Regions from separate parts of the Vibrio sp. NH-UV-68 genome, predicted to be linked through region 1. Evidence: predicted binding sites of a transcription regulator. Region 1 holds the regulator's gene; each other region holds the start of a gene.
The links. Region 1 encodes PurR, which represses purine synthesis genes. Its sites were predicted from a motif close to TNANGNAAACGTTTNCNTNA; they were not measured.

Region 1 (5,730 bases):
TTGGCCATGATCCATTTAGCGATCACAGGGAAAAGCCCAAGTAGGGCAAAAGAGAGTAAAACACTGGGCGAGACAATACCAGACAGGCTGTCAATCTGTGCGAGTTGAGTACCAGCATTAAGATACACAGCGGTCCCTGGAAGCATACCTAATTGACTGATTAAATAGAAACGCAGGGTTGAAAGTGGCGTTAACCCCATCAACAAGTTGATCAGGAAGAAGGGGAAAACAGGGATAAGTCGTAACGAGAACAGGTAAAACGCGCCGTCGCGCTCAATACCTTGGTTAATGGCATTAAGCTTATCGCCAAACTTTGACTGAACCCAATCACGCAACAGGTAGCGGCTACTTAAAAATGCCAGAGTAGCGCCAATGGTGCTGGCAAAAGAGACCAAAAACAAGCTTGTCCAAAAGCCAAACAGTGCCGCGCCGAGTAAGGTCACTACCGCAGCTCCGGGAATCGAGAAAGCGGTTGCGGCGACATAAGCGAAAAAATAAATGGCAGCGGAGAGGGCAAAATTATCGTGAATAAAGACCGCGAGTTCTGCTTGTTGTGCTTTGGCATTTTCCAAGGTCAAATACTGGCCAAAGTTGACCCCCAAGATGACAATTAAGGCCAAAAAAATGGCACCAAAGATGACTTTCTTATTCATTGTGACGTTCCGTCCTGATTTAAAGCAGATGCGTTTCAAGTGTTAATAGACAAGACAGAGAAAGCAAGATTTATATTTCACTGAAAACAAAAAAAGTCAGCCCAATGGCTGACTTTTTTATCATATTTAACTTAGTGGCTGAGCTGATTGAGTAACTCTTGGCGTCTGTTTTGAGGAATGACAGACCAATGTGTGCCTTTTATCGCGCCTTCCAAAGCCCAGAGGAGTTCGATGTTAACATCGGTAGAGTGGGTAGACTGTATCGCTTTGAATGCGTTAACCGACCCCGTCTTTTCAAGATTCTCCACCGTGTCAATTCCGGCCTTTTTTAACATACGCTCCGTTGCTAGGCGTAAGTTAGGCAAATCTTTGAGCCGGTTTGGTTTTGCTTGCGACTGAGTCTGCTTCTCTTTGTTGGCTGCACTGAGTGCATGCCGCGCTATCTCTAAGGTTTTGCTTGTGTCAGCGATTAAGCCGTCATCTAGAGCAAAATATTTGGTCACAACTGGGAAACCCCGTTTTTTGTAAACGTAGGGTTCAAGACCTTGAGATTTGAATTGTTTCGTTAGTGCTGTATCGGCACGAACATGCAGTTTGTTGTTAACGATCAGTGCAAACATGGTGTCATCGGCAAAAATTCCAAAACCACCAAACATTGAGCGAGACTTGATGCTTCCAAGCTGCTCAAAGAATCGCATTGAGTCTTTTAAAATAGGTTTATCCATGCTGTCTTTATCTCGGTGTATAAATATACGCCACCAATTCAGGTCCGAGAGAATAGCAAAAAAATGCAGTTACTGTGTCAATATGATGTTATACCTTTGTAGGTATGTCTTAAGACGGTATGCATATTTGCCATCGGCAACCCCGCTACCTGACATAAAATGTTTAAGGCCGGAGGCTTTGCGTCCCACCCTTTCGAAGTGGTTTGCCCTGTTCGTGGCTTGTTGCGAACTCTGAAAGGATAAATAAATATGCGTAGAGCATCACATTAATGTGAAGTATATGTGATACATGTCTCATAAATGTTTGTTATTGGTTCACTCAACTAAGGTTAAACAACTCAGTTGAGTGAAATCAGAGGCTATTTATTGAGGTTACGAACGGTGCTTCGTTGAACAATCTCAGGGTGCATTTCAAAGATGCGTTTTTCGTGCTCTTTATCTTTAATGCGCTCAAGCAAGATCTCAAATGCGTTCTTACCCACACGACGTTTTGGTTGGTGAACCGTTGTGAGTGGTGGAGAGAAATATTCTGCCAGTTCGATATTGTCGTAGCCAATCACAGAGATGTCTTCAGGGATACGAATACCTTTCTGCTGCAAGCGACTCATCAGACCGAGTGCCATGGTGTCATTGAAACAGAAAACAGCGCTTGGTTTCTTATCCATTGCAACGATTTGATCCGCGGCAAGAACAGCGGTATCACATTCAAAGTTGCCTTCTAGGATCCAATTTTCATTTACGCTTAGATTGGCTTCAGTCATGGCCCGCTTAAAGCCACGGATGCGCTCTTGACAGGCGGCCTTCTCGAAATGTCCACTTAGGCAAGCGATCTCTTTATGACCGTGGTCAATCAGGTATTTGGTCGCTAGATAGCCACCTTCTTCGGAATTATCAATGATTTTATCTGCTTGTGAGCTTTCAGGGCCCCAATCCATTACCACTTTCGGAATGTCTTTGTGGCGATCAAGCATTTCACTCAACTCTTCGGTCAAGTCGGAACACATCACCAAAATGCCATCGACGCGCTTTTCTGCGAGCATGCGAATGTAGTCACGTTGCTTTTCGTAAATACCACCCGTGTTACACAAGATCAGTGTATAACCTTGACGATAACAGTAACTCTCGACACCATCGATAACTTCAGAGAAGAAAAGGTTGGTTGATTGAGTGACGAGCATGCCGATGGTTCGAGTTGTGTTGCATTTTAAACTACGAGCAACGGCACTCGGGGCGTAATTTAGCTCAGTAACCGCTTCCATTACTTTTTCTTGAGTCGTTTCAGCTACAAATCGCGTTTTATTGATTACGTGAGAGACGGTGGTCGTTGATACACCAGCGAGGCGAGCAACATCTTTAATAGTGGCCATAGGTTTTGTCCTGTCGATGACTGCCACAAGGTTATATCCTAATTTAGAATATCGAGGCAGAAGTACCAGAAACACAAAAACCGCTCTTAACTAGCGGTTTGTATTTTAGTCGTTAATTTTTTATCGTTTTCGGTCACAATTTTAGACCGCAAACGTCATTAGGGCAAACAAAAAACGCGCAAAGGGCATGCCTGAGTTCACAACGTTTTTTATTCATCACCAATTAAGTAGTGGCTATCGAGTTTAAGGAACGCTTCGGTCAAACTCGCAATCGCAGCATAGAAACCAAATTGGTCCAGTTTTTGACACTTCGCAACGAACTGTGGCACCCAACTCAACAAATGGGCCTGAATAAATTGCGCTTGTTGGATTAACGCGTCTTCAAGGTGACGTTGTTGCTCAAGCTCATTGGAGCGGATAATTAAATGACCTAAGAAATCGAGTACGATAGCGATATGGTCGACAGGCTCATTGAGTCCGTGTTCAACTGAGACGCCATGCTCGTTCATTAACGCTTCTAACTCTTTGGCGGGGGTGTCATTAAGCAAGCCATTTTTGCCAATATACATAGAGGCGTAAGGCAGCGCAGAGTCTCGGTCAGACTTTAAGAACAGGTCGCAAAAGTCGGCTGCTAATTCCAATTGAGAATCTTCCCTGTCGATCAGGCGATTGAGTGCATCAACCACACGCTCAACGGCGGGCTTCAGCTCGGCATTTTCTCCTAACCCTGAAAGAAAAGAGCGAATTTGAGCAGAATGATATTGCTGTAAGTTCTCCTCGGTCAGTTCTTTTGCGAACAGGCTCGACAACCACCAATAGATTTCGGCGCGTTTTTCATTAAATGCTTTAGTTTCTTGCACTAGGGGCTACTCCTAAAATAATTACCTATTAGTGTAACCAATAAAAATGAATAGCGATAATGGCTCATATGTCAGCATAAGAGTAGATATGAAAGATTATGAATAAAGGAGTGGGTTTGTCTTGAATCAAGAAAAAATCATCTTTCTTGGTTTTACTCTCATGTTTACTAGAAATGTGACTATTTATGAATAGAATAATTGGTAGACCCATGACCAATGCAAATAAAGTGGTGTAGATGAGCTATCATGTCCTCGTTGTAGAAGATGACGCAGTGACGCGCAATAAGCTAGTTGGATACTTTCAACATGAAGGTTACCAAGTGAGTGAGGCCGAAAGTGGCCAACAAATGCGTGAAGCACTCAGTAATAACGCGATTGATCTCGTGATGCTAGATATCAATCTTCCCGGTGAAGATGGGTTGATGCTAACACGTGAGCTTCGCAGTCAATCTAACATTGGAATTATCCTGGTCACAGGACGCACGGATAGCATCGATAAAATTGTTGGCTTAGAGATGGGGGCAGATGACTACGTGACTAAGCCTTTTGAACTACGTGAACTCTTAGTACGAGTGAAAAATTTATTGTGGCGTATTGCCTCGGCGCGAGACTCAAGCGATAAAAGTAAATCATCAGCAGGTAATGATAATATAGTTTGCTTCGGTGATTGGACGTTTGATATTCAACGCCGCGCTCTAAGTCGCAATGGTGAGCCAGTTAAACTGACTAAAGCTGAGTATGAATTGCTGGTGGCATTGTCGAGCTACTCGAATCAGGTACTCAGTCGTGAACGTATTCTGAATATGATAAGCCATCGAGTTGATGCGCCGAATGATCGTACCATTGATGTCTTGATACGTCGTATGCGTGCCAAGATGGAGTTTGATCCTAAGAATCCACAAATCTTTGTTACGGTTCACGGTGAAGGGTATATGTTCGCGGGTGATTAGGTGGCTATCACTGATTAAAATGACCGATAAAAAAGACCGTGGCATGCCACGGTCTTTTTTATCGGTGAGGTTTAGACTTGGCTCTCGGCTGATTGGAGCGCCTTTTGTTCGTAATCAGATGCCCAATCACGCAGTTTTTGCCACAAGCGGCCTAAGGTTTCATGCCAGTAGCGTTCCGTTTGCTCAAGGTATTTCCCTTTGGGCGTATATTTTTCCCATGCTTGGGTAATATTCGACTGAGCTAAATAATTGGTCGGTGCTGGGTAAGGTTTTAAGCCGGCCGAGTGGAACTCATGTAACGCGCGCTTCATATGGCTCGCTGACGTTACGACCACCAACTGTTTAGTGGTGACGAAAGCGGCTGCTTGACGCGCTTCTTCCCACGTGTCTTTGGCGGTTTCGAGCAAAATGATGTCTGATTTAGAAACCCCAAGGGCGAGGGCGACTTTCGCCATCATTCGCGCGTTACTGACTTCCGAGCCTCCGGCATAGCCTGATAAAATCAGCTTAGAGCCTGGGTATATGCGCATAATACGAATCCCTTCCGCAAGTCTCATTAATCCGGTCCGGCTGAGCTCGGAAGTGGGAGGAATTTTATCATCGACGACATGCCCGCTGCCGAGCACCATGACATAGTCTATCGATTCATCAACAGGGAAGAATGCGGAATATTGCCGTTCAAGTGGCATTAACAGACGTGAAGACACAGGCTGGAATGCGATAAGGAAAATACCGATAAAAGCGAAGAGAACAACAAAGCAGCCACTCTTCTGCTTGCGAGTGAACATGATCAACATTAAGCCGAACAGGCCAATGATTAATAGGGCTGGCAGCGGCATAAGTAAGGAAGACACTACTTTTTTCAGCTCAAACATACTAAATAGTCCGAAAAAACATCAATTGATTACATTTTAAGAGAAAGCCTCTTTATTCCTGCTTTTCTTGTGACAGAATAGCAGCACGATTAGACATGATAACTCAAGCCGCTGTGACTGAAGACCGTAATTTCGACGATATTGCCCACAAATTTGCAAAAAACATTTACGGCTCTGACAAAGGCGACATTCGTCAAGTCATTGTTTGGGAAGATCTTCAACAGATACTCAAGCTGGTTGAAAGGGATAAGCAAGCGTTGAACATCCTTGATGCAGGCGGTGGCTTAGCCCAAATGTCGC
Region 2 (5,730 bases), 980 kb from region 1:
GTCTGAGCTTAGAGTGTCGTGGCTTTTTGACCTTCCTTGAGCAGGTTAATGTACTGACCACTGAAACACGTGAAATGGTCATTGATCGTATCATGGGGTTAGAGACCGATGATTTTGAGCTTGACGATTTAAAGTGGATTGTCTTGATGGTGCTGTTTAACGTGCCGGGCAACGAGAACGCCTACACGCTTATGGAAGAGCTGTTGTATACCAAGGAACAAGGTATTCTTCACTAAACCTTGTTGAGTGGTTATGAGCAACAAAATTGATCAGCAGCTGTTTTCAGCTCACGAACATGCGTTAGAACACCAAGCTTGCCCTAAGTGCCAAACTGAGCAGCGACAGGGCGAGTTGCACTTGCGTCACGGTAAACATGGTCCATTTCTTGGTTGTGACCAATACCCAAATTGTGACTACATTAAACCATTACACCAAAATGATGGTCATATCATCAAAGAGTTGGGCGTTGCTTGTCCGGCGTGTGGTAATGAATTGGTGCTGCGTCAAGGGCGTTATGGGATGTTTATTGGCTGCAGTCATTACCCTGAGTGTCATCACATTGAGTCTATTGATCAACCCAAACAGCAACAAGCGCCACAAGCTCATACTTGTCCCGAGTGTCAGCAAGGGCAGTTAGTCGAGCGTAAAACGCGTTTTGGCAAAGTGTTCTATGCTTGCGACAATTACCCTAAGTGTAAGTTTGCCGTGAATCAGCCGCCAGTTGCAGGGCAGTGTGAAAAGTGTGGTTTTCCGCTTTTGATTGAGAAGAAGTTGGCCAGTGGTGAGAAATTGCAGTGTGCGAGCCGAAAGTGCCACCACACTCAAACATCATAAAAAATGGCGCTGTCCGCGCCATTTGTGTTTATTGAGGTTTATTCGCTAAAGTTGGCCGCGAATTCATGCACCGCAGGAAACGCGTGTTTATCCAATATTTGCGCAAGCTTACACAGCTTGCGTTGCAGCTCGCCGTTATAGTCTCCGCACACATTGATGTGTCCCATTTTCCGTCCAGCGCGCTTTTCTTTGCCGTACCAATGAATATGACAGCCCCCGATAGCCAGAACTTGCGGTGGTAGGGTGTCTTCTCCCAAAATGTTGATCATTGCTGTGGAGCGAATCAATTTTGTGCTACCTAAAGGTAAGCCACACACTGCGCGCAAGTGATTCTCAAACTGGCAGGTTTCCGCGCCCTGCTGAGTCCAGTGGCCAGAGTTATGGACGCGTGGGGCAATCTCATTGACCAGCAACGTGCCATCCACATCGAAGAACTCAAGTGCTAATACGCCTACGTACTCAAGGCTATTTGCTACCGCAGTAAACATCTGTTTGGCTTGCTGTTGCAATTCGATGTCGGCAATCGCCGTGGATAAGGTCAGTACGCCGTTGGTATGAACGTTTTCTGCTAATGGGTACACCGCCACACTGCCATCTTTGCCGCGCGCGCCGACCAGTGAGACTTCTCGGTCAAAAGGAACGAACTCTTCAGCAACAATCGCTTGTGTGTCAGTTGCTGCAATACACTGCTCCATTTCATGCCAGATTGCCTCGATCTGATCGCGCTGTTTCAAGCGCCACTGACCTTTGCCGTCGTAACCGCCAAGCGCGCTTTTCAGCACCATGGGCAGGCCGACGTGTTCAATCGCGTCATCAAAATCTTGGCGAGAGGTGATGACATAATAGTTGGCATTACGTACTCCGGCCTTATCTAACAAGGCTTTTTCGAGTCGACGATCGCCACCGGCTTTAATCGCGTCGGCTGAAGGGAGAAACTTACCGCTTTGCTGACAAATGGCCAAGATATCGTGAGCAATGTGTTCGAATTCAGCCGTAATCACATCCGCTCGCTCAATCGCATTGTGCAGGCCATTGCCTATCACACTTTGCGTTAATGGATGAACGATATTGCCACTATCGACATCATAGGCCGAAATTTCAATATTAAGGGGCGCACCAGCTAAAGACATCATGCGTGCGAGTTGGCCAGCGCCTAATACTAAAACGTGCATCGACTTAGTCCTCGGCTGGGTTTGGGTTAGCAAGAACCGTATCGGTTTGTTCACGGCGGAAGGCTTCGACTTTGGCCATCACCTCCTCATCGTGCGTGCCGATGATTTGTGCGGCCAAAATGCCTGCGTTTGCTGCGCCCGCTTCGCCGATAGCTAATGTACCGACAGCAATGCCTTTTGGCATTTGTACAATCGAAAGGAGTGAATCCATACCTTTAAGTGCGCGAGATTGAACCGGAACGCCGAGCACTGGCAAACTGGTAAAAGCAGCACACATTCCCGGTAAGTGCGCTGCGCCACCGGCACCAGCAATGATCACTTTCAATCCGCGCTGTTTGGCGCTGTTCGCGTAGTCTGCAAGGAGTTGAGGAGTGCGGTGCGCCGATACCACTTTAGTTTCGTACTCAATGCCAAAGGTATCGAGCATTTCTGCTGCTAATTTCATGGTTGGCCAATCTGATTTCGAACCCATGATGATCCCGACTTTCATCTCAAACTCCTTCAAAGCTGCTTAGATATGGTGAGCAATTGGTTTGAGCGCATTATACGGGGATTTTTTACTGAAGCAAACGTTTGCGCGTGGTTTGCTATCCGCAAGCGTACACTTGGGCCAAATTAGCTTTCGTCATCGATAGGGATTATTTGTACACTACGGATAAATCGTGGCGGTAGGAGTCTTGGGTTGGATAATTTTAATCAAGCGTTACACGCACTGCGCAGCGGTGAGGTCATTGCCTATCCGACCGAAGGTGTGTTTGGGGTTGGGTGCGATCCTGATAATCCGCAGGCGATAAACAAGCTGCTCCAACTTAAGCAAAGGCCGGTCGAAAAGGGGCTAATCTTAATTGCGGCTGACTATCAACAACTCAAGCCGTATATTGACGAAACACAGCTAACGCCTGCGCAGTTGCAGCAAGTTAAACAGAGTTGGCCAGGTGCGATTACTTGGATAATGCCAAGCAGCGCGAAAGTGTCACCTTGGGTGTGTGGTCAGTTTGACTCTGTGGCGGTGCGTGTGACGGATCATCCTTTAGTACAAAAGATGTGTAATGCGTTTGCAAAGCCGTTAACCTCTACCAGCGCGAATTTGTCTGGCCAGTCACCGTGCCTTACCAGCCAGCAAGTCAGGCAGCAATTAGGTCACCAATTGGCGGCGGTGCTTGACGGGCAAACGGGTGGTCGCGAAAAACCGAGTGAAATACGCGATGCTCGAACCTCACAAGTATTAAGACAGGGTTAACCCTGCAGTAGTAAAGGAAGTCGTATGTCAGCGATAGATAAACAAGCGGTTAAACAGTTCCTGATTGAACTGCAAGACTCTATATGTCACCAGCTTGAGCAAGCGGATGGTCAGGCTAAGTTCGTCGAAGATGCTTGGCAGCGTGAACCGGGAGAAAAACTCGGAGGGGGAGGTCGTACGCGCGTGATGACCGCGGGTAAAGTCTTTGAGCAAGGCGGGGTTAACTTCTCGCATGTTGCGGGAAAAGAGATGCCCGCTTCAGCGACAGCGCATCGCCCAGAACTTGCAGGTCGCCGCTTTGAAGCGATGGGGGTTTCTTTGGTCATGCACCCTAATAATCCTTATGTGCCCACTTCCCATGCCAATGTGCGTTTCTTTATCGCCGAAAAAGAGGGTGAGGAACCTATTTGGTGGTTTGGTGGTGGTTTTGATTTAACGCCATTCTACCCGTTCGAAGAAGATGCTCAATTCTGGCATGACACGGCAAAACAAGTGTGTGCGCCTTTTGGTGATAATGTTTATGCCGAACACAAAGCTTGGTGTGATCGTTATTTCTATCTACCACATCGTGATGAGACTCGTGGTGTTGGTGGGCTGTTCTTTGATGACCTTAATCAGTGGGAGTTTGAGCAGTGTTTCGCTTACATTAAAGCTGTCGGGGAAGGTTTTACCCAAGCTTATGTACCGATTGTCGAGCGTCGCAAGCAGATGGAATATGGTCAACGTGAACGTCAGTTCCAACTCTATCGCCGTGGCCGCTATGTTGAGTTTAACCTAGTGTTTGACCGTGGCACGTTATTTGGCCTGCAAAGTGGCGGAAGAACTGAATCGATCTTGATGTCGATGCCGCCATTGGCGCGTTGGGAATATGGGCATCAAGTTGAACAGAACTCTCCTGAAGCACAATTGTACGATCACTACCTCAAGCCGAGAGAGTGGTAACACTTTCTTCCTTATATAGATAGTGATAGGGTCAATGTTCGCATTGACCTTTTTAATTTTATGCTAGGTAAGGGTATGACTCAGCAACTAGATCGTTACGTGGTTTTTGGAAATCCTATCTCACAAAGCAAATCGCCGTTTATTCATACTCTATTTGCTCGCCAGACAAATCAGTCACTCAACTACACCGCAGCATGTCCGGATAAAAACGCCTTTATCCCTGCTGTCTCTGCGTTTTTTTCCCAAGGGGGGAAAGGGTGTAATGTGACGGTCCCCTTTAAAGAAGAAGCTTATCAGTTTGCTACTCGACTAACAGAGCGTGCTCAATTAGCGGGCGCGGTCAATACTTTGAAAAAACTCGATGATGGCGAAATCTTGGGCGATAACACCGATGGGGAAGGGTTGGTACAAGATTTGTTGCAATATCAGGTCAGCTTAAAAGGGGCTCGAATATTGTTGATTGGCGCTGGTGGTGCCGCGCGTGGGGTGATTAAGCCGCTATTAGATCAACACCCGCAACAAATTGTGATAACTAATCGTACCCATGGTAAAGCGGTGCAACTGGCCGACATGTTTGCGCTATATGGACCGATAACGGCATTGCCGATGGATCAGATAGATGAGAGTTTTGATGTGATTATTAACTCGACCTCATCGAGCTTATCTAAACAGTTGCCAGAAATTGCACCGAGCATCTTTTCGCCGTCTAGCGTGGTCTATGACATGATGTATGGCTCCGGGCAGACAACGTTCAATCAATGGGCTCATCAACATGGTGTTACTACGGCGTATGATGGGCTGGGTATGTTAGTCGGTCAAGCGGCCGAAAGTTTCATGTTATGGCGTGGATTAAGGCCTGGAGCCAAACAGATTCTTCGAGAGCTACGTAAAAATCTAGAAGGGATGTAAGCGTGAATCAATCTATCCTATTTCCTGATATACAAACTTGGCATGCCGAGAGCGAAGTGATGACATTTCCGGCTCAACAATCTGGCGCATTGATTGAGTGTATCGTCACGAAGGGTGAGCTAGAGAAGTTATCGGATCAGGTCATCGCTGATGAGCAGCAAGCTCTAAGGATATTTAATCAATATCGCTTTGATCTCGAAGAGCTTGCCGAAGGGCTAATAGAAGACGAAGAATTCAATCATCATGGCCAAATAGAGATCGCTAGTTAAGTACTTCGACGTGGTTTAAGTAGTCTTCTTTATTCTGGACGTAATTATCAGCGGATTTTTGCAAGAAAGCTCGTTCTTGATCATTTAATGGCCGAGCTTGTTTAACTGGGCTACCGACATAAAGGTAGCCACTCTCAAGTACCTTTCCTGGTGGAACCAGACTGCCAGCACCAATCATGACCTCTTCTTCTATAACAGCAGCATCGAGAACGATCGCTCCCATACCAACCAACACACGATCCTTGATAATACAGCCGTGCAACATAACTTTGTGACCGATGGTGACATCATTACCAATAATCAGTGGATAGCCTTGTGGGTTGGCATGGTTTTTATGGGTTACATGCAGCACAGTGCCATCTTG
Region 3 (5,730 bases), 1.2 Mb from region 1:
GTAAACGGCGGCCGTAACTATAACGGTCCTAAGGTAGCGAAATTCCTTGTCGGGTAAGTTCCGACCTGCACGAATGGCGTAATGATGGCCACGCTGTCTCCACCCGAGACTCAGTGAAATTGAAATCGCTGTGAAGATGCAGTGTACCCGCGGCTAGACGGAAAGACCCCGTGAACCTTTACTACAGCTTGGCACTGAACATTGACCCTACATGTGTAGGATAGGTGGGAGACTTTGAAACCGGTACGCCAGTATCGGTGGAGTCAACCTTGAAATACCACCCTTGTAGTGTTGATGTTCTAACTTAGCCCCATTATCTGGGGTGAGGACAGTGCCTGGTGGGTAGTTTGACTGGGGCGGTCTCCTCCCAAAGAGTAACGGAGGAGCACGAAGGTGGGCTAAACACGGTTGGACATCGTGTGGTTAGTGCAATGGCATAAGCCCGCTTGACTGCGAGAATGACAATTCGAGCAGGTGCGAAAGCAGGTCATAGTGATCCGGTGGTTCTGAATGGAAGGGCCATCGCTCAACGGATAAAAGGTACTCCGGGGATAACAGGCTGATACCGCCCAAGAGTTCATATCGACGGCGGTGTTTGGCACCTCGATGTCGGCTCATCACATCCTGGGGCTGAAGTCGGTCCCAAGGGTATGGCTGTTCGCCATTTAAAGTGGTACGCGAGCTGGGTTTAGAACGTCGTGAGACAGTTCGGTCCCTATCTGCCGTGGGCGTTGGAAGATTGAAGGGGGCTGCTCCTAGTACGAGAGGACCGGAGTGGACGAACCTCTGGTGTTCGGGTTGTCACGCCAGTGGCATTGCCCGGTAGCTAAGTTCGGAATCGATAAGCGCTGAAAGCATCTAAGCGCGAAGCGAGCCCTGAGATGAGTCTTCCCTGGCACTTTAAGTGTCCTAAAGGGTTGTTCAAGACTAGAACGTTGATAGGCAGGGTGTGTAAGTGCTGCGAGGCATTGAGCTAACCTGTACTAATTGCCCGTGAGGCTTAACCATACAACACCCAAAGGGTTTTGATTGGACTCAAAGCAAGAATATTGAATGTGTGACGAACTTTTACAGCTTTCCGAATTTTAAGAATTTGCTTGGCGACCATAGCGATTTGGACCCACCTGATTTCCATGCCGAACTCAGAAGTGAAACGAATTAGCGCCGATGGTAGTGTGGGGTCTCCCCATGTGAGAGTAGGACATCGCCAGGCTTTAATTTAGTGTTTGCCTTTTATAAAGGTGAAGACAAAAAATGGACACTTGCGAATGCGAGTACGCCACTGCGGAGTGGTAGTTCAGTTGGTTAGAATACCGGCCTGTCACGCCGGGGGTCGCGGGTTCGAGTCCCGTCCACTCCGCCATTATACTAAGCCAAAGTCGAAAGACTTGGGCTTTTTTACGTCGGTATAAAATCGGCTTGGTGATGGCTAGACGGTGAAATGTCTGCGTCTCAGTAAAAAGGCCAGCTAGTGCTGACCTCTCATATCGCTTGTGGCTAAAGAATAATGTCTCTTACTTCTGGATCTTTGCGCTCTAGATAGTGAATAGACTTAATACGGCGAATGGTACGGCAACGGCCTCGGATCAATAGTGTTTCTGTCGTTGCAATATTTCCCGAACGAGTGATCCCTTCTAATAAATCACCTTTAGTGATGCCTGTAGCAGAAAAGATAACATTATCACTACGTGCCATGTCTTCCATGGCAAGTACGACGTTGGCTTGTACATCCATCTCTTCACAGCGCTTGAGCTCATTAGCACCATAAATACGATTTTCTTCACTGTCGCCTTTCACTTGGTGGCGTGGCAGTAAACGGCCATGCATGTCCCCATCAAGAGCGCGGATCACTGCGGCAGAAACAACGCCTTCAGGAGCACCACCAATGCAGTACATCGCATCGACTTCGCTATCTGGCATACAGGTGAGAATTGATGCCGCTACGTCGCCATCAGGCACAGCAAATACGCGCACGCCCATAGATTGCATTTGTGCAATGACATCGTCGTGGCGTGGCTTAGCGAGCGTAGTGACCACTAAAGTATCTAACGTCTTATTGAGCGCTGCGGCGATATTCTCTAGGTTTTCTTTTAATGGTTTATTCAAATCGATACAACCCTTTGCGCCAGGGCCTACAACCAGTTTTTCCATGTACATGTCTGGGGCTTTTAGAAAGCTTCCTTTCTCGCCAGCCGCCAATACTGCCAATGCGTTCGATTGACCCATTGCGGTCATGCGAGTCCCTTCAATTGGGTCAACTGCGATATCGACTTCATCACCACCAATACCAACACATTCACCAATGTAGAGCATGGGTGCATCATCAATCTCGCCTTCGCCAATAACGATCTCGCCACTGATATCGGTTTTATTAAGTAGGCTGCGCATCACTTCCACGGCAGCGCCGTCGGCTGCATTTTTATCGCCACGGCCAAGCCACTTATATCCTGCAAGTGCTGCCCCTTCAGTAACTCGAGAAAAGGCCATTGCTAAATCGCGTTTCATGATGACTCCAAAGTAAAAGGATTGAGAGAAATTAAATCGGCAGAATTTTATCACATCAAAAAGGAAACGTTTGCCTTTTCGCTTTTGTTGGTATTGAACTGGATCAATCTTGTTGGTTATATTGGCCGTGAAACACTCAAACACCTTAAGATGTAAAGGTATTGTCAATTAGCGCTGAATTTTTAATCAAATGATGCAAAAAGTACAATATAGAGAGTGTTTCTCTGCGCATGGCTGAGTAGAATGGGGATAAATAAGGTTTAGGTCACCGATGATCAAAACCCTTCTCCGGATAACCTATAGGTAGGCTAAAATGTCTTTTGAAGTACTAGAACAACTAGAAGCAAAAATTCAAACCGCTGTTGATACAATTGCTCTTTTACAAATGGAAGTAGAAGAACTAAAAGAAGAGAAAGAGAAGCTGGCGACGGAGGCTAACGAGCTACGTAACAATCGTGCAGAGCTTGAACAGAAAGCAGAACTAATGCAACAAGAGCACAACGCGTGGCAAGAGCGTATTCGTAATCTACTGGGTAAAATGGACGACGTTGAGTAATACGTCTTCATATCAATCAAAAAAGGCTGAACCTAACGTTCGGCCTTTTTTCTGGCGTTTTTTGTCTACATCGGCTTAAACTCGTGGGCGTACGCCGAGAGTATGGCATAGCGCGTAGGTCATCTCTGCACGGTTGAGTGTGTAGAAGTGGAAATCCTTTACGCCTTCACGACTTAAAATACGCACCATGTCGATTGCCTGGCTTGCTCCTACCAACTGACGAGTAGTTGGATCGTCATCAAGGCCTTCAAACTGCTTTGCCATCCATCCTGGAACCTTAACTGCATTTTGCGCTGCGAAGCGCGAGGCTTGTTTGAAGTTTGAAACGGGTAATATCCCCGGTACGATCTCGACATCAATGCCAGCCGCTACACAGCGGTCACGAAAGCGTAAGTAGCTCTCGACATCAAAAAAGAATTGGGTTATTGCTCGATTGGCGCCAGCGTCGACTTTACGTTTAAGATTAAGAAGATCTGACTGAGCGCTTTTGGCTTCTGGGTGCACTTCAGGAAAAGCGGCGACTGAAATATCAAAATCATGGCGTGCTTTTAACAGTTCAACTAAGTCAGAGGCATACATATCAGGTTTTCCGCCACTAGGTGGAATGTCACCGCGCAGCGCCACAATGTTTTGAATGCCATTTGCCCAGTAGTCATCTGCAATCTGGATTAGCTCATCACGAGAAGCGTCGATACAGGTCAAGTGCGGGGCTGCCACGAGACCCGTTTCGGCTTTAATCTCTTTGATGATCGAGTGAGTTCTATCACGCTCACCAGAGTTGGCGCCGTAAGTGACGGAAACAAATTTAGGTTTGAGGTTTTTTAAGCGATGTACTGAGTTCCACAACGTTTCTTCCATTTTCTCGCTGCTCGGTGGAAAAAACTCAAATGACACATTGATATTGTCAGATAGTTCCGCGACATTCTGATTTAAAGCGTCAATATGACCCGCGTGTGTGTATCCCATCTTGCTCTCTCCCTGTGGCATCCCAGCCAACAAACATAAATTTTAAATCGATGTTTAGACGTCTATATGTCTACAGAATGTATTGAATACGTTTTAAAGTCAACTGCGTGTGTATGAATTTTTCTCAAGTTAATAATGAGCCAGTTTCAAGTTTAGTGACAGAGCCACTGTTAGCACTAACTAGACACAAAAAAGGCGCTAGATAAGTCTAGCGCCTGATAACTAAAGTAGGCTTGATAATAGATTGAGATCCGATTGAATAGCCCCTGCGGTGACCTCTCTACCCGCACCAGGCCCTCGAATTACCAGTGGATTATCTTTATACCATTTACTCTCAATAGCAAAGATATTGTCGCAAGGCAGCAGGTTGGCGAGTGCATGCTCTTTCGTTAATGCCTCTACGCCAACCGTTGCTTTACCATTTTTCTCTAAGCGCGCTACGTAACGCAGTACCTTGTCTTCGCGTTGGGCTTTTTCAAGCCGCTCTGCGAGTAACTCACTCAATAATTGGCTCTTATCAAGGAACTCATCTAATGAAAGCTGAGCTAACTCATCAGGCACTAAGCTCTCAACTTTGACCGCTTCCGGTTCGATAGCTAATCCAGACTCACGGGCAAGAATGACCAATTTACGCATCACGTCAGAGCCATCAAGATCGCTACGAGGGTCAGGTTCTGTTAAGCCTTGTTGCCAAGCAAGATCGACAAGTTCTGCAAACGGCACGCTGCCATCGTATTGTTGAAATAACCACGAGAGCGTACCGGAAAAAATGCCCGATAAAGCACTAATGTCATCACCACTTTCACGTAAATCTCTGACGGTGTGATTGATTGGTAAGCCAGCTCCGACGGTGGCGTTGTACAGCCAGTGGCGGTTAATTTTGGCAAACGCATCTTGAACTTGATGATAGTAGTGACTTGATGCTGATCCGGCGACTTTATTGGCCGAAATTAAGTGCATTCCTTGTTCGGCGATTTCTAAATAACGTCCGGCAAGCTCTTTACTGGCCGTTACATCCAGTACCACTAAATCGTCATACCCTTGTAGTGCACCGAGCTTTTCGATCCAGTCGCTTCCTTGGTAACTGATCGCCTCTTCATCGAAATGCGCACTCACTTCACTGGCTACTATCCCTTGATCGTTAAACCAATAGGTTTGACTATCGACAACGGCGACGAGCTCAAAATTCATCCCGTGACGTTTTTCAAGTTCATATTTTTGTTCACAAAACAGCTCTAACCAACTTGAGCCGATATTACCTTTACCACATAACGCGATGGCGACGCGCTTTTGTGCTTGAAAAAGCTGGCTGTGGATCGCTTTGACTAATGGGTTGGTATCAATGGTGCGTAGCACGGCGACTAAACTTAGCCCCGACAGTGACTCAGAAATAAATTCCACTGGTGCATTTTTTAGTTGCTGATAGAAACCGTAACAATGGTTAGGGTTCTTAGTGACACCAGCTCCAACCGCCGCGACCATGGCGTAACCTTCTTTGAGTTTGAGCTCAGCTTCAATCGCGGTGTCTTGCAAGTATTCTAGTGCACCACCAACGATTTCGCTGGTATAGGCCAAACGCAGACGATGTTTGTCAGGTTGTGACTCGTAGGTCAGAGGCTCAAGTTGAGCGCGTTTAAGGCTCGCTAAGACTTCGTTCTCGAAGCGTGTGAAATCATGCCCTGACGAGAAGCTCAGTTGAATCA

Region 2: a site for PurR is predicted at 2,568-2,587, ahead of purE (5-(carboxyamino)imidazole ribonucleotide mutase). Genes of this name have one in related genera too.
Region 3: a site for PurR is predicted at 2,564-2,583, ahead of glpX (class II fructose-bisphosphatase). Genes of this name have one in related genera too.

What each region holds. Positions count from the first base shown of each region.
Region 1 is NZ_CP134975.1:1,019,644-1,025,373, forward strand. It holds gene ViNHUV68_RS04775 (TVP38/TMEM64 family protein) at 1-653, opposite strand, end outside; gene ViNHUV68_RS04780 (TfoX/Sxy family DNA transformation protein) at 785-1,378, opposite strand; cyclic di-GMP riboswitch class I at 1,511-1,596, opposite strand; gene purR (HTH-type transcriptional repressor PurR) at 1,738-2,745, opposite strand; gene torD (molecular chaperone TorD) at 2,955-3,605, opposite strand; gene torR (two-component system response regulator TorR) at 3,842-4,555, shown strand; gene elyC (envelope biogenesis factor ElyC) at 4,627-5,430, opposite strand; gene cmoM (tRNA uridine 5-oxyacetic acid(34) methyltransferase CmoM) at 5,544-5,730, shown strand, end outside.
Region 2 is NZ_CP134975.1:38,177-43,906, forward strand. It holds gene ViNHUV68_RS00175 (DUF494 family protein) at 1-236, shown strand, start outside; gene ViNHUV68_RS00180 (type I DNA topoisomerase) at 253-834, shown strand; gene ViNHUV68_RS00185 (5-(carboxyamino)imidazole ribonucleotide synthase) at 873-2,006, opposite strand; gene purE (5-(carboxyamino)imidazole ribonucleotide mutase) at 2,011-2,496, opposite strand; gene ViNHUV68_RS00195 (L-threonylcarbamoyladenylate synthase) at 2,689-3,246, shown strand; gene hemF (oxygen-dependent coproporphyrinogen oxidase) at 3,271-4,188, shown strand; gene aroE (shikimate dehydrogenase) at 4,264-5,097, shown strand; gene ViNHUV68_RS00210 (DUF1488 domain-containing protein) at 5,100-5,366, shown strand; gene ViNHUV68_RS00215 (gamma carbonic anhydrase family protein) at 5,359-5,730, opposite strand, start outside.
Region 3 is NZ_CP134975.1:2,935,895-2,941,624, reverse strand. It holds rRNA gene ViNHUV68_RS13480 (23S ribosomal RNA) at 1-1,008, shown strand, start outside; rRNA gene rrf (5S ribosomal RNA) at 1,097-1,213, shown strand; tRNA gene ViNHUV68_RS13470 (tRNA-Asp) at 1,287-1,363, shown strand; gene glpX (class II fructose-bisphosphatase) at 1,498-2,505, opposite strand; gene zapB (cell division protein ZapB) at 2,819-3,061, shown strand; gene metF (methylenetetrahydrofolate reductase) at 3,137-4,027, opposite strand; gene ViNHUV68_RS13450 (bifunctional aspartate kinase/homoserine dehydrogenase II) at 4,250-5,730, opposite strand, start outside.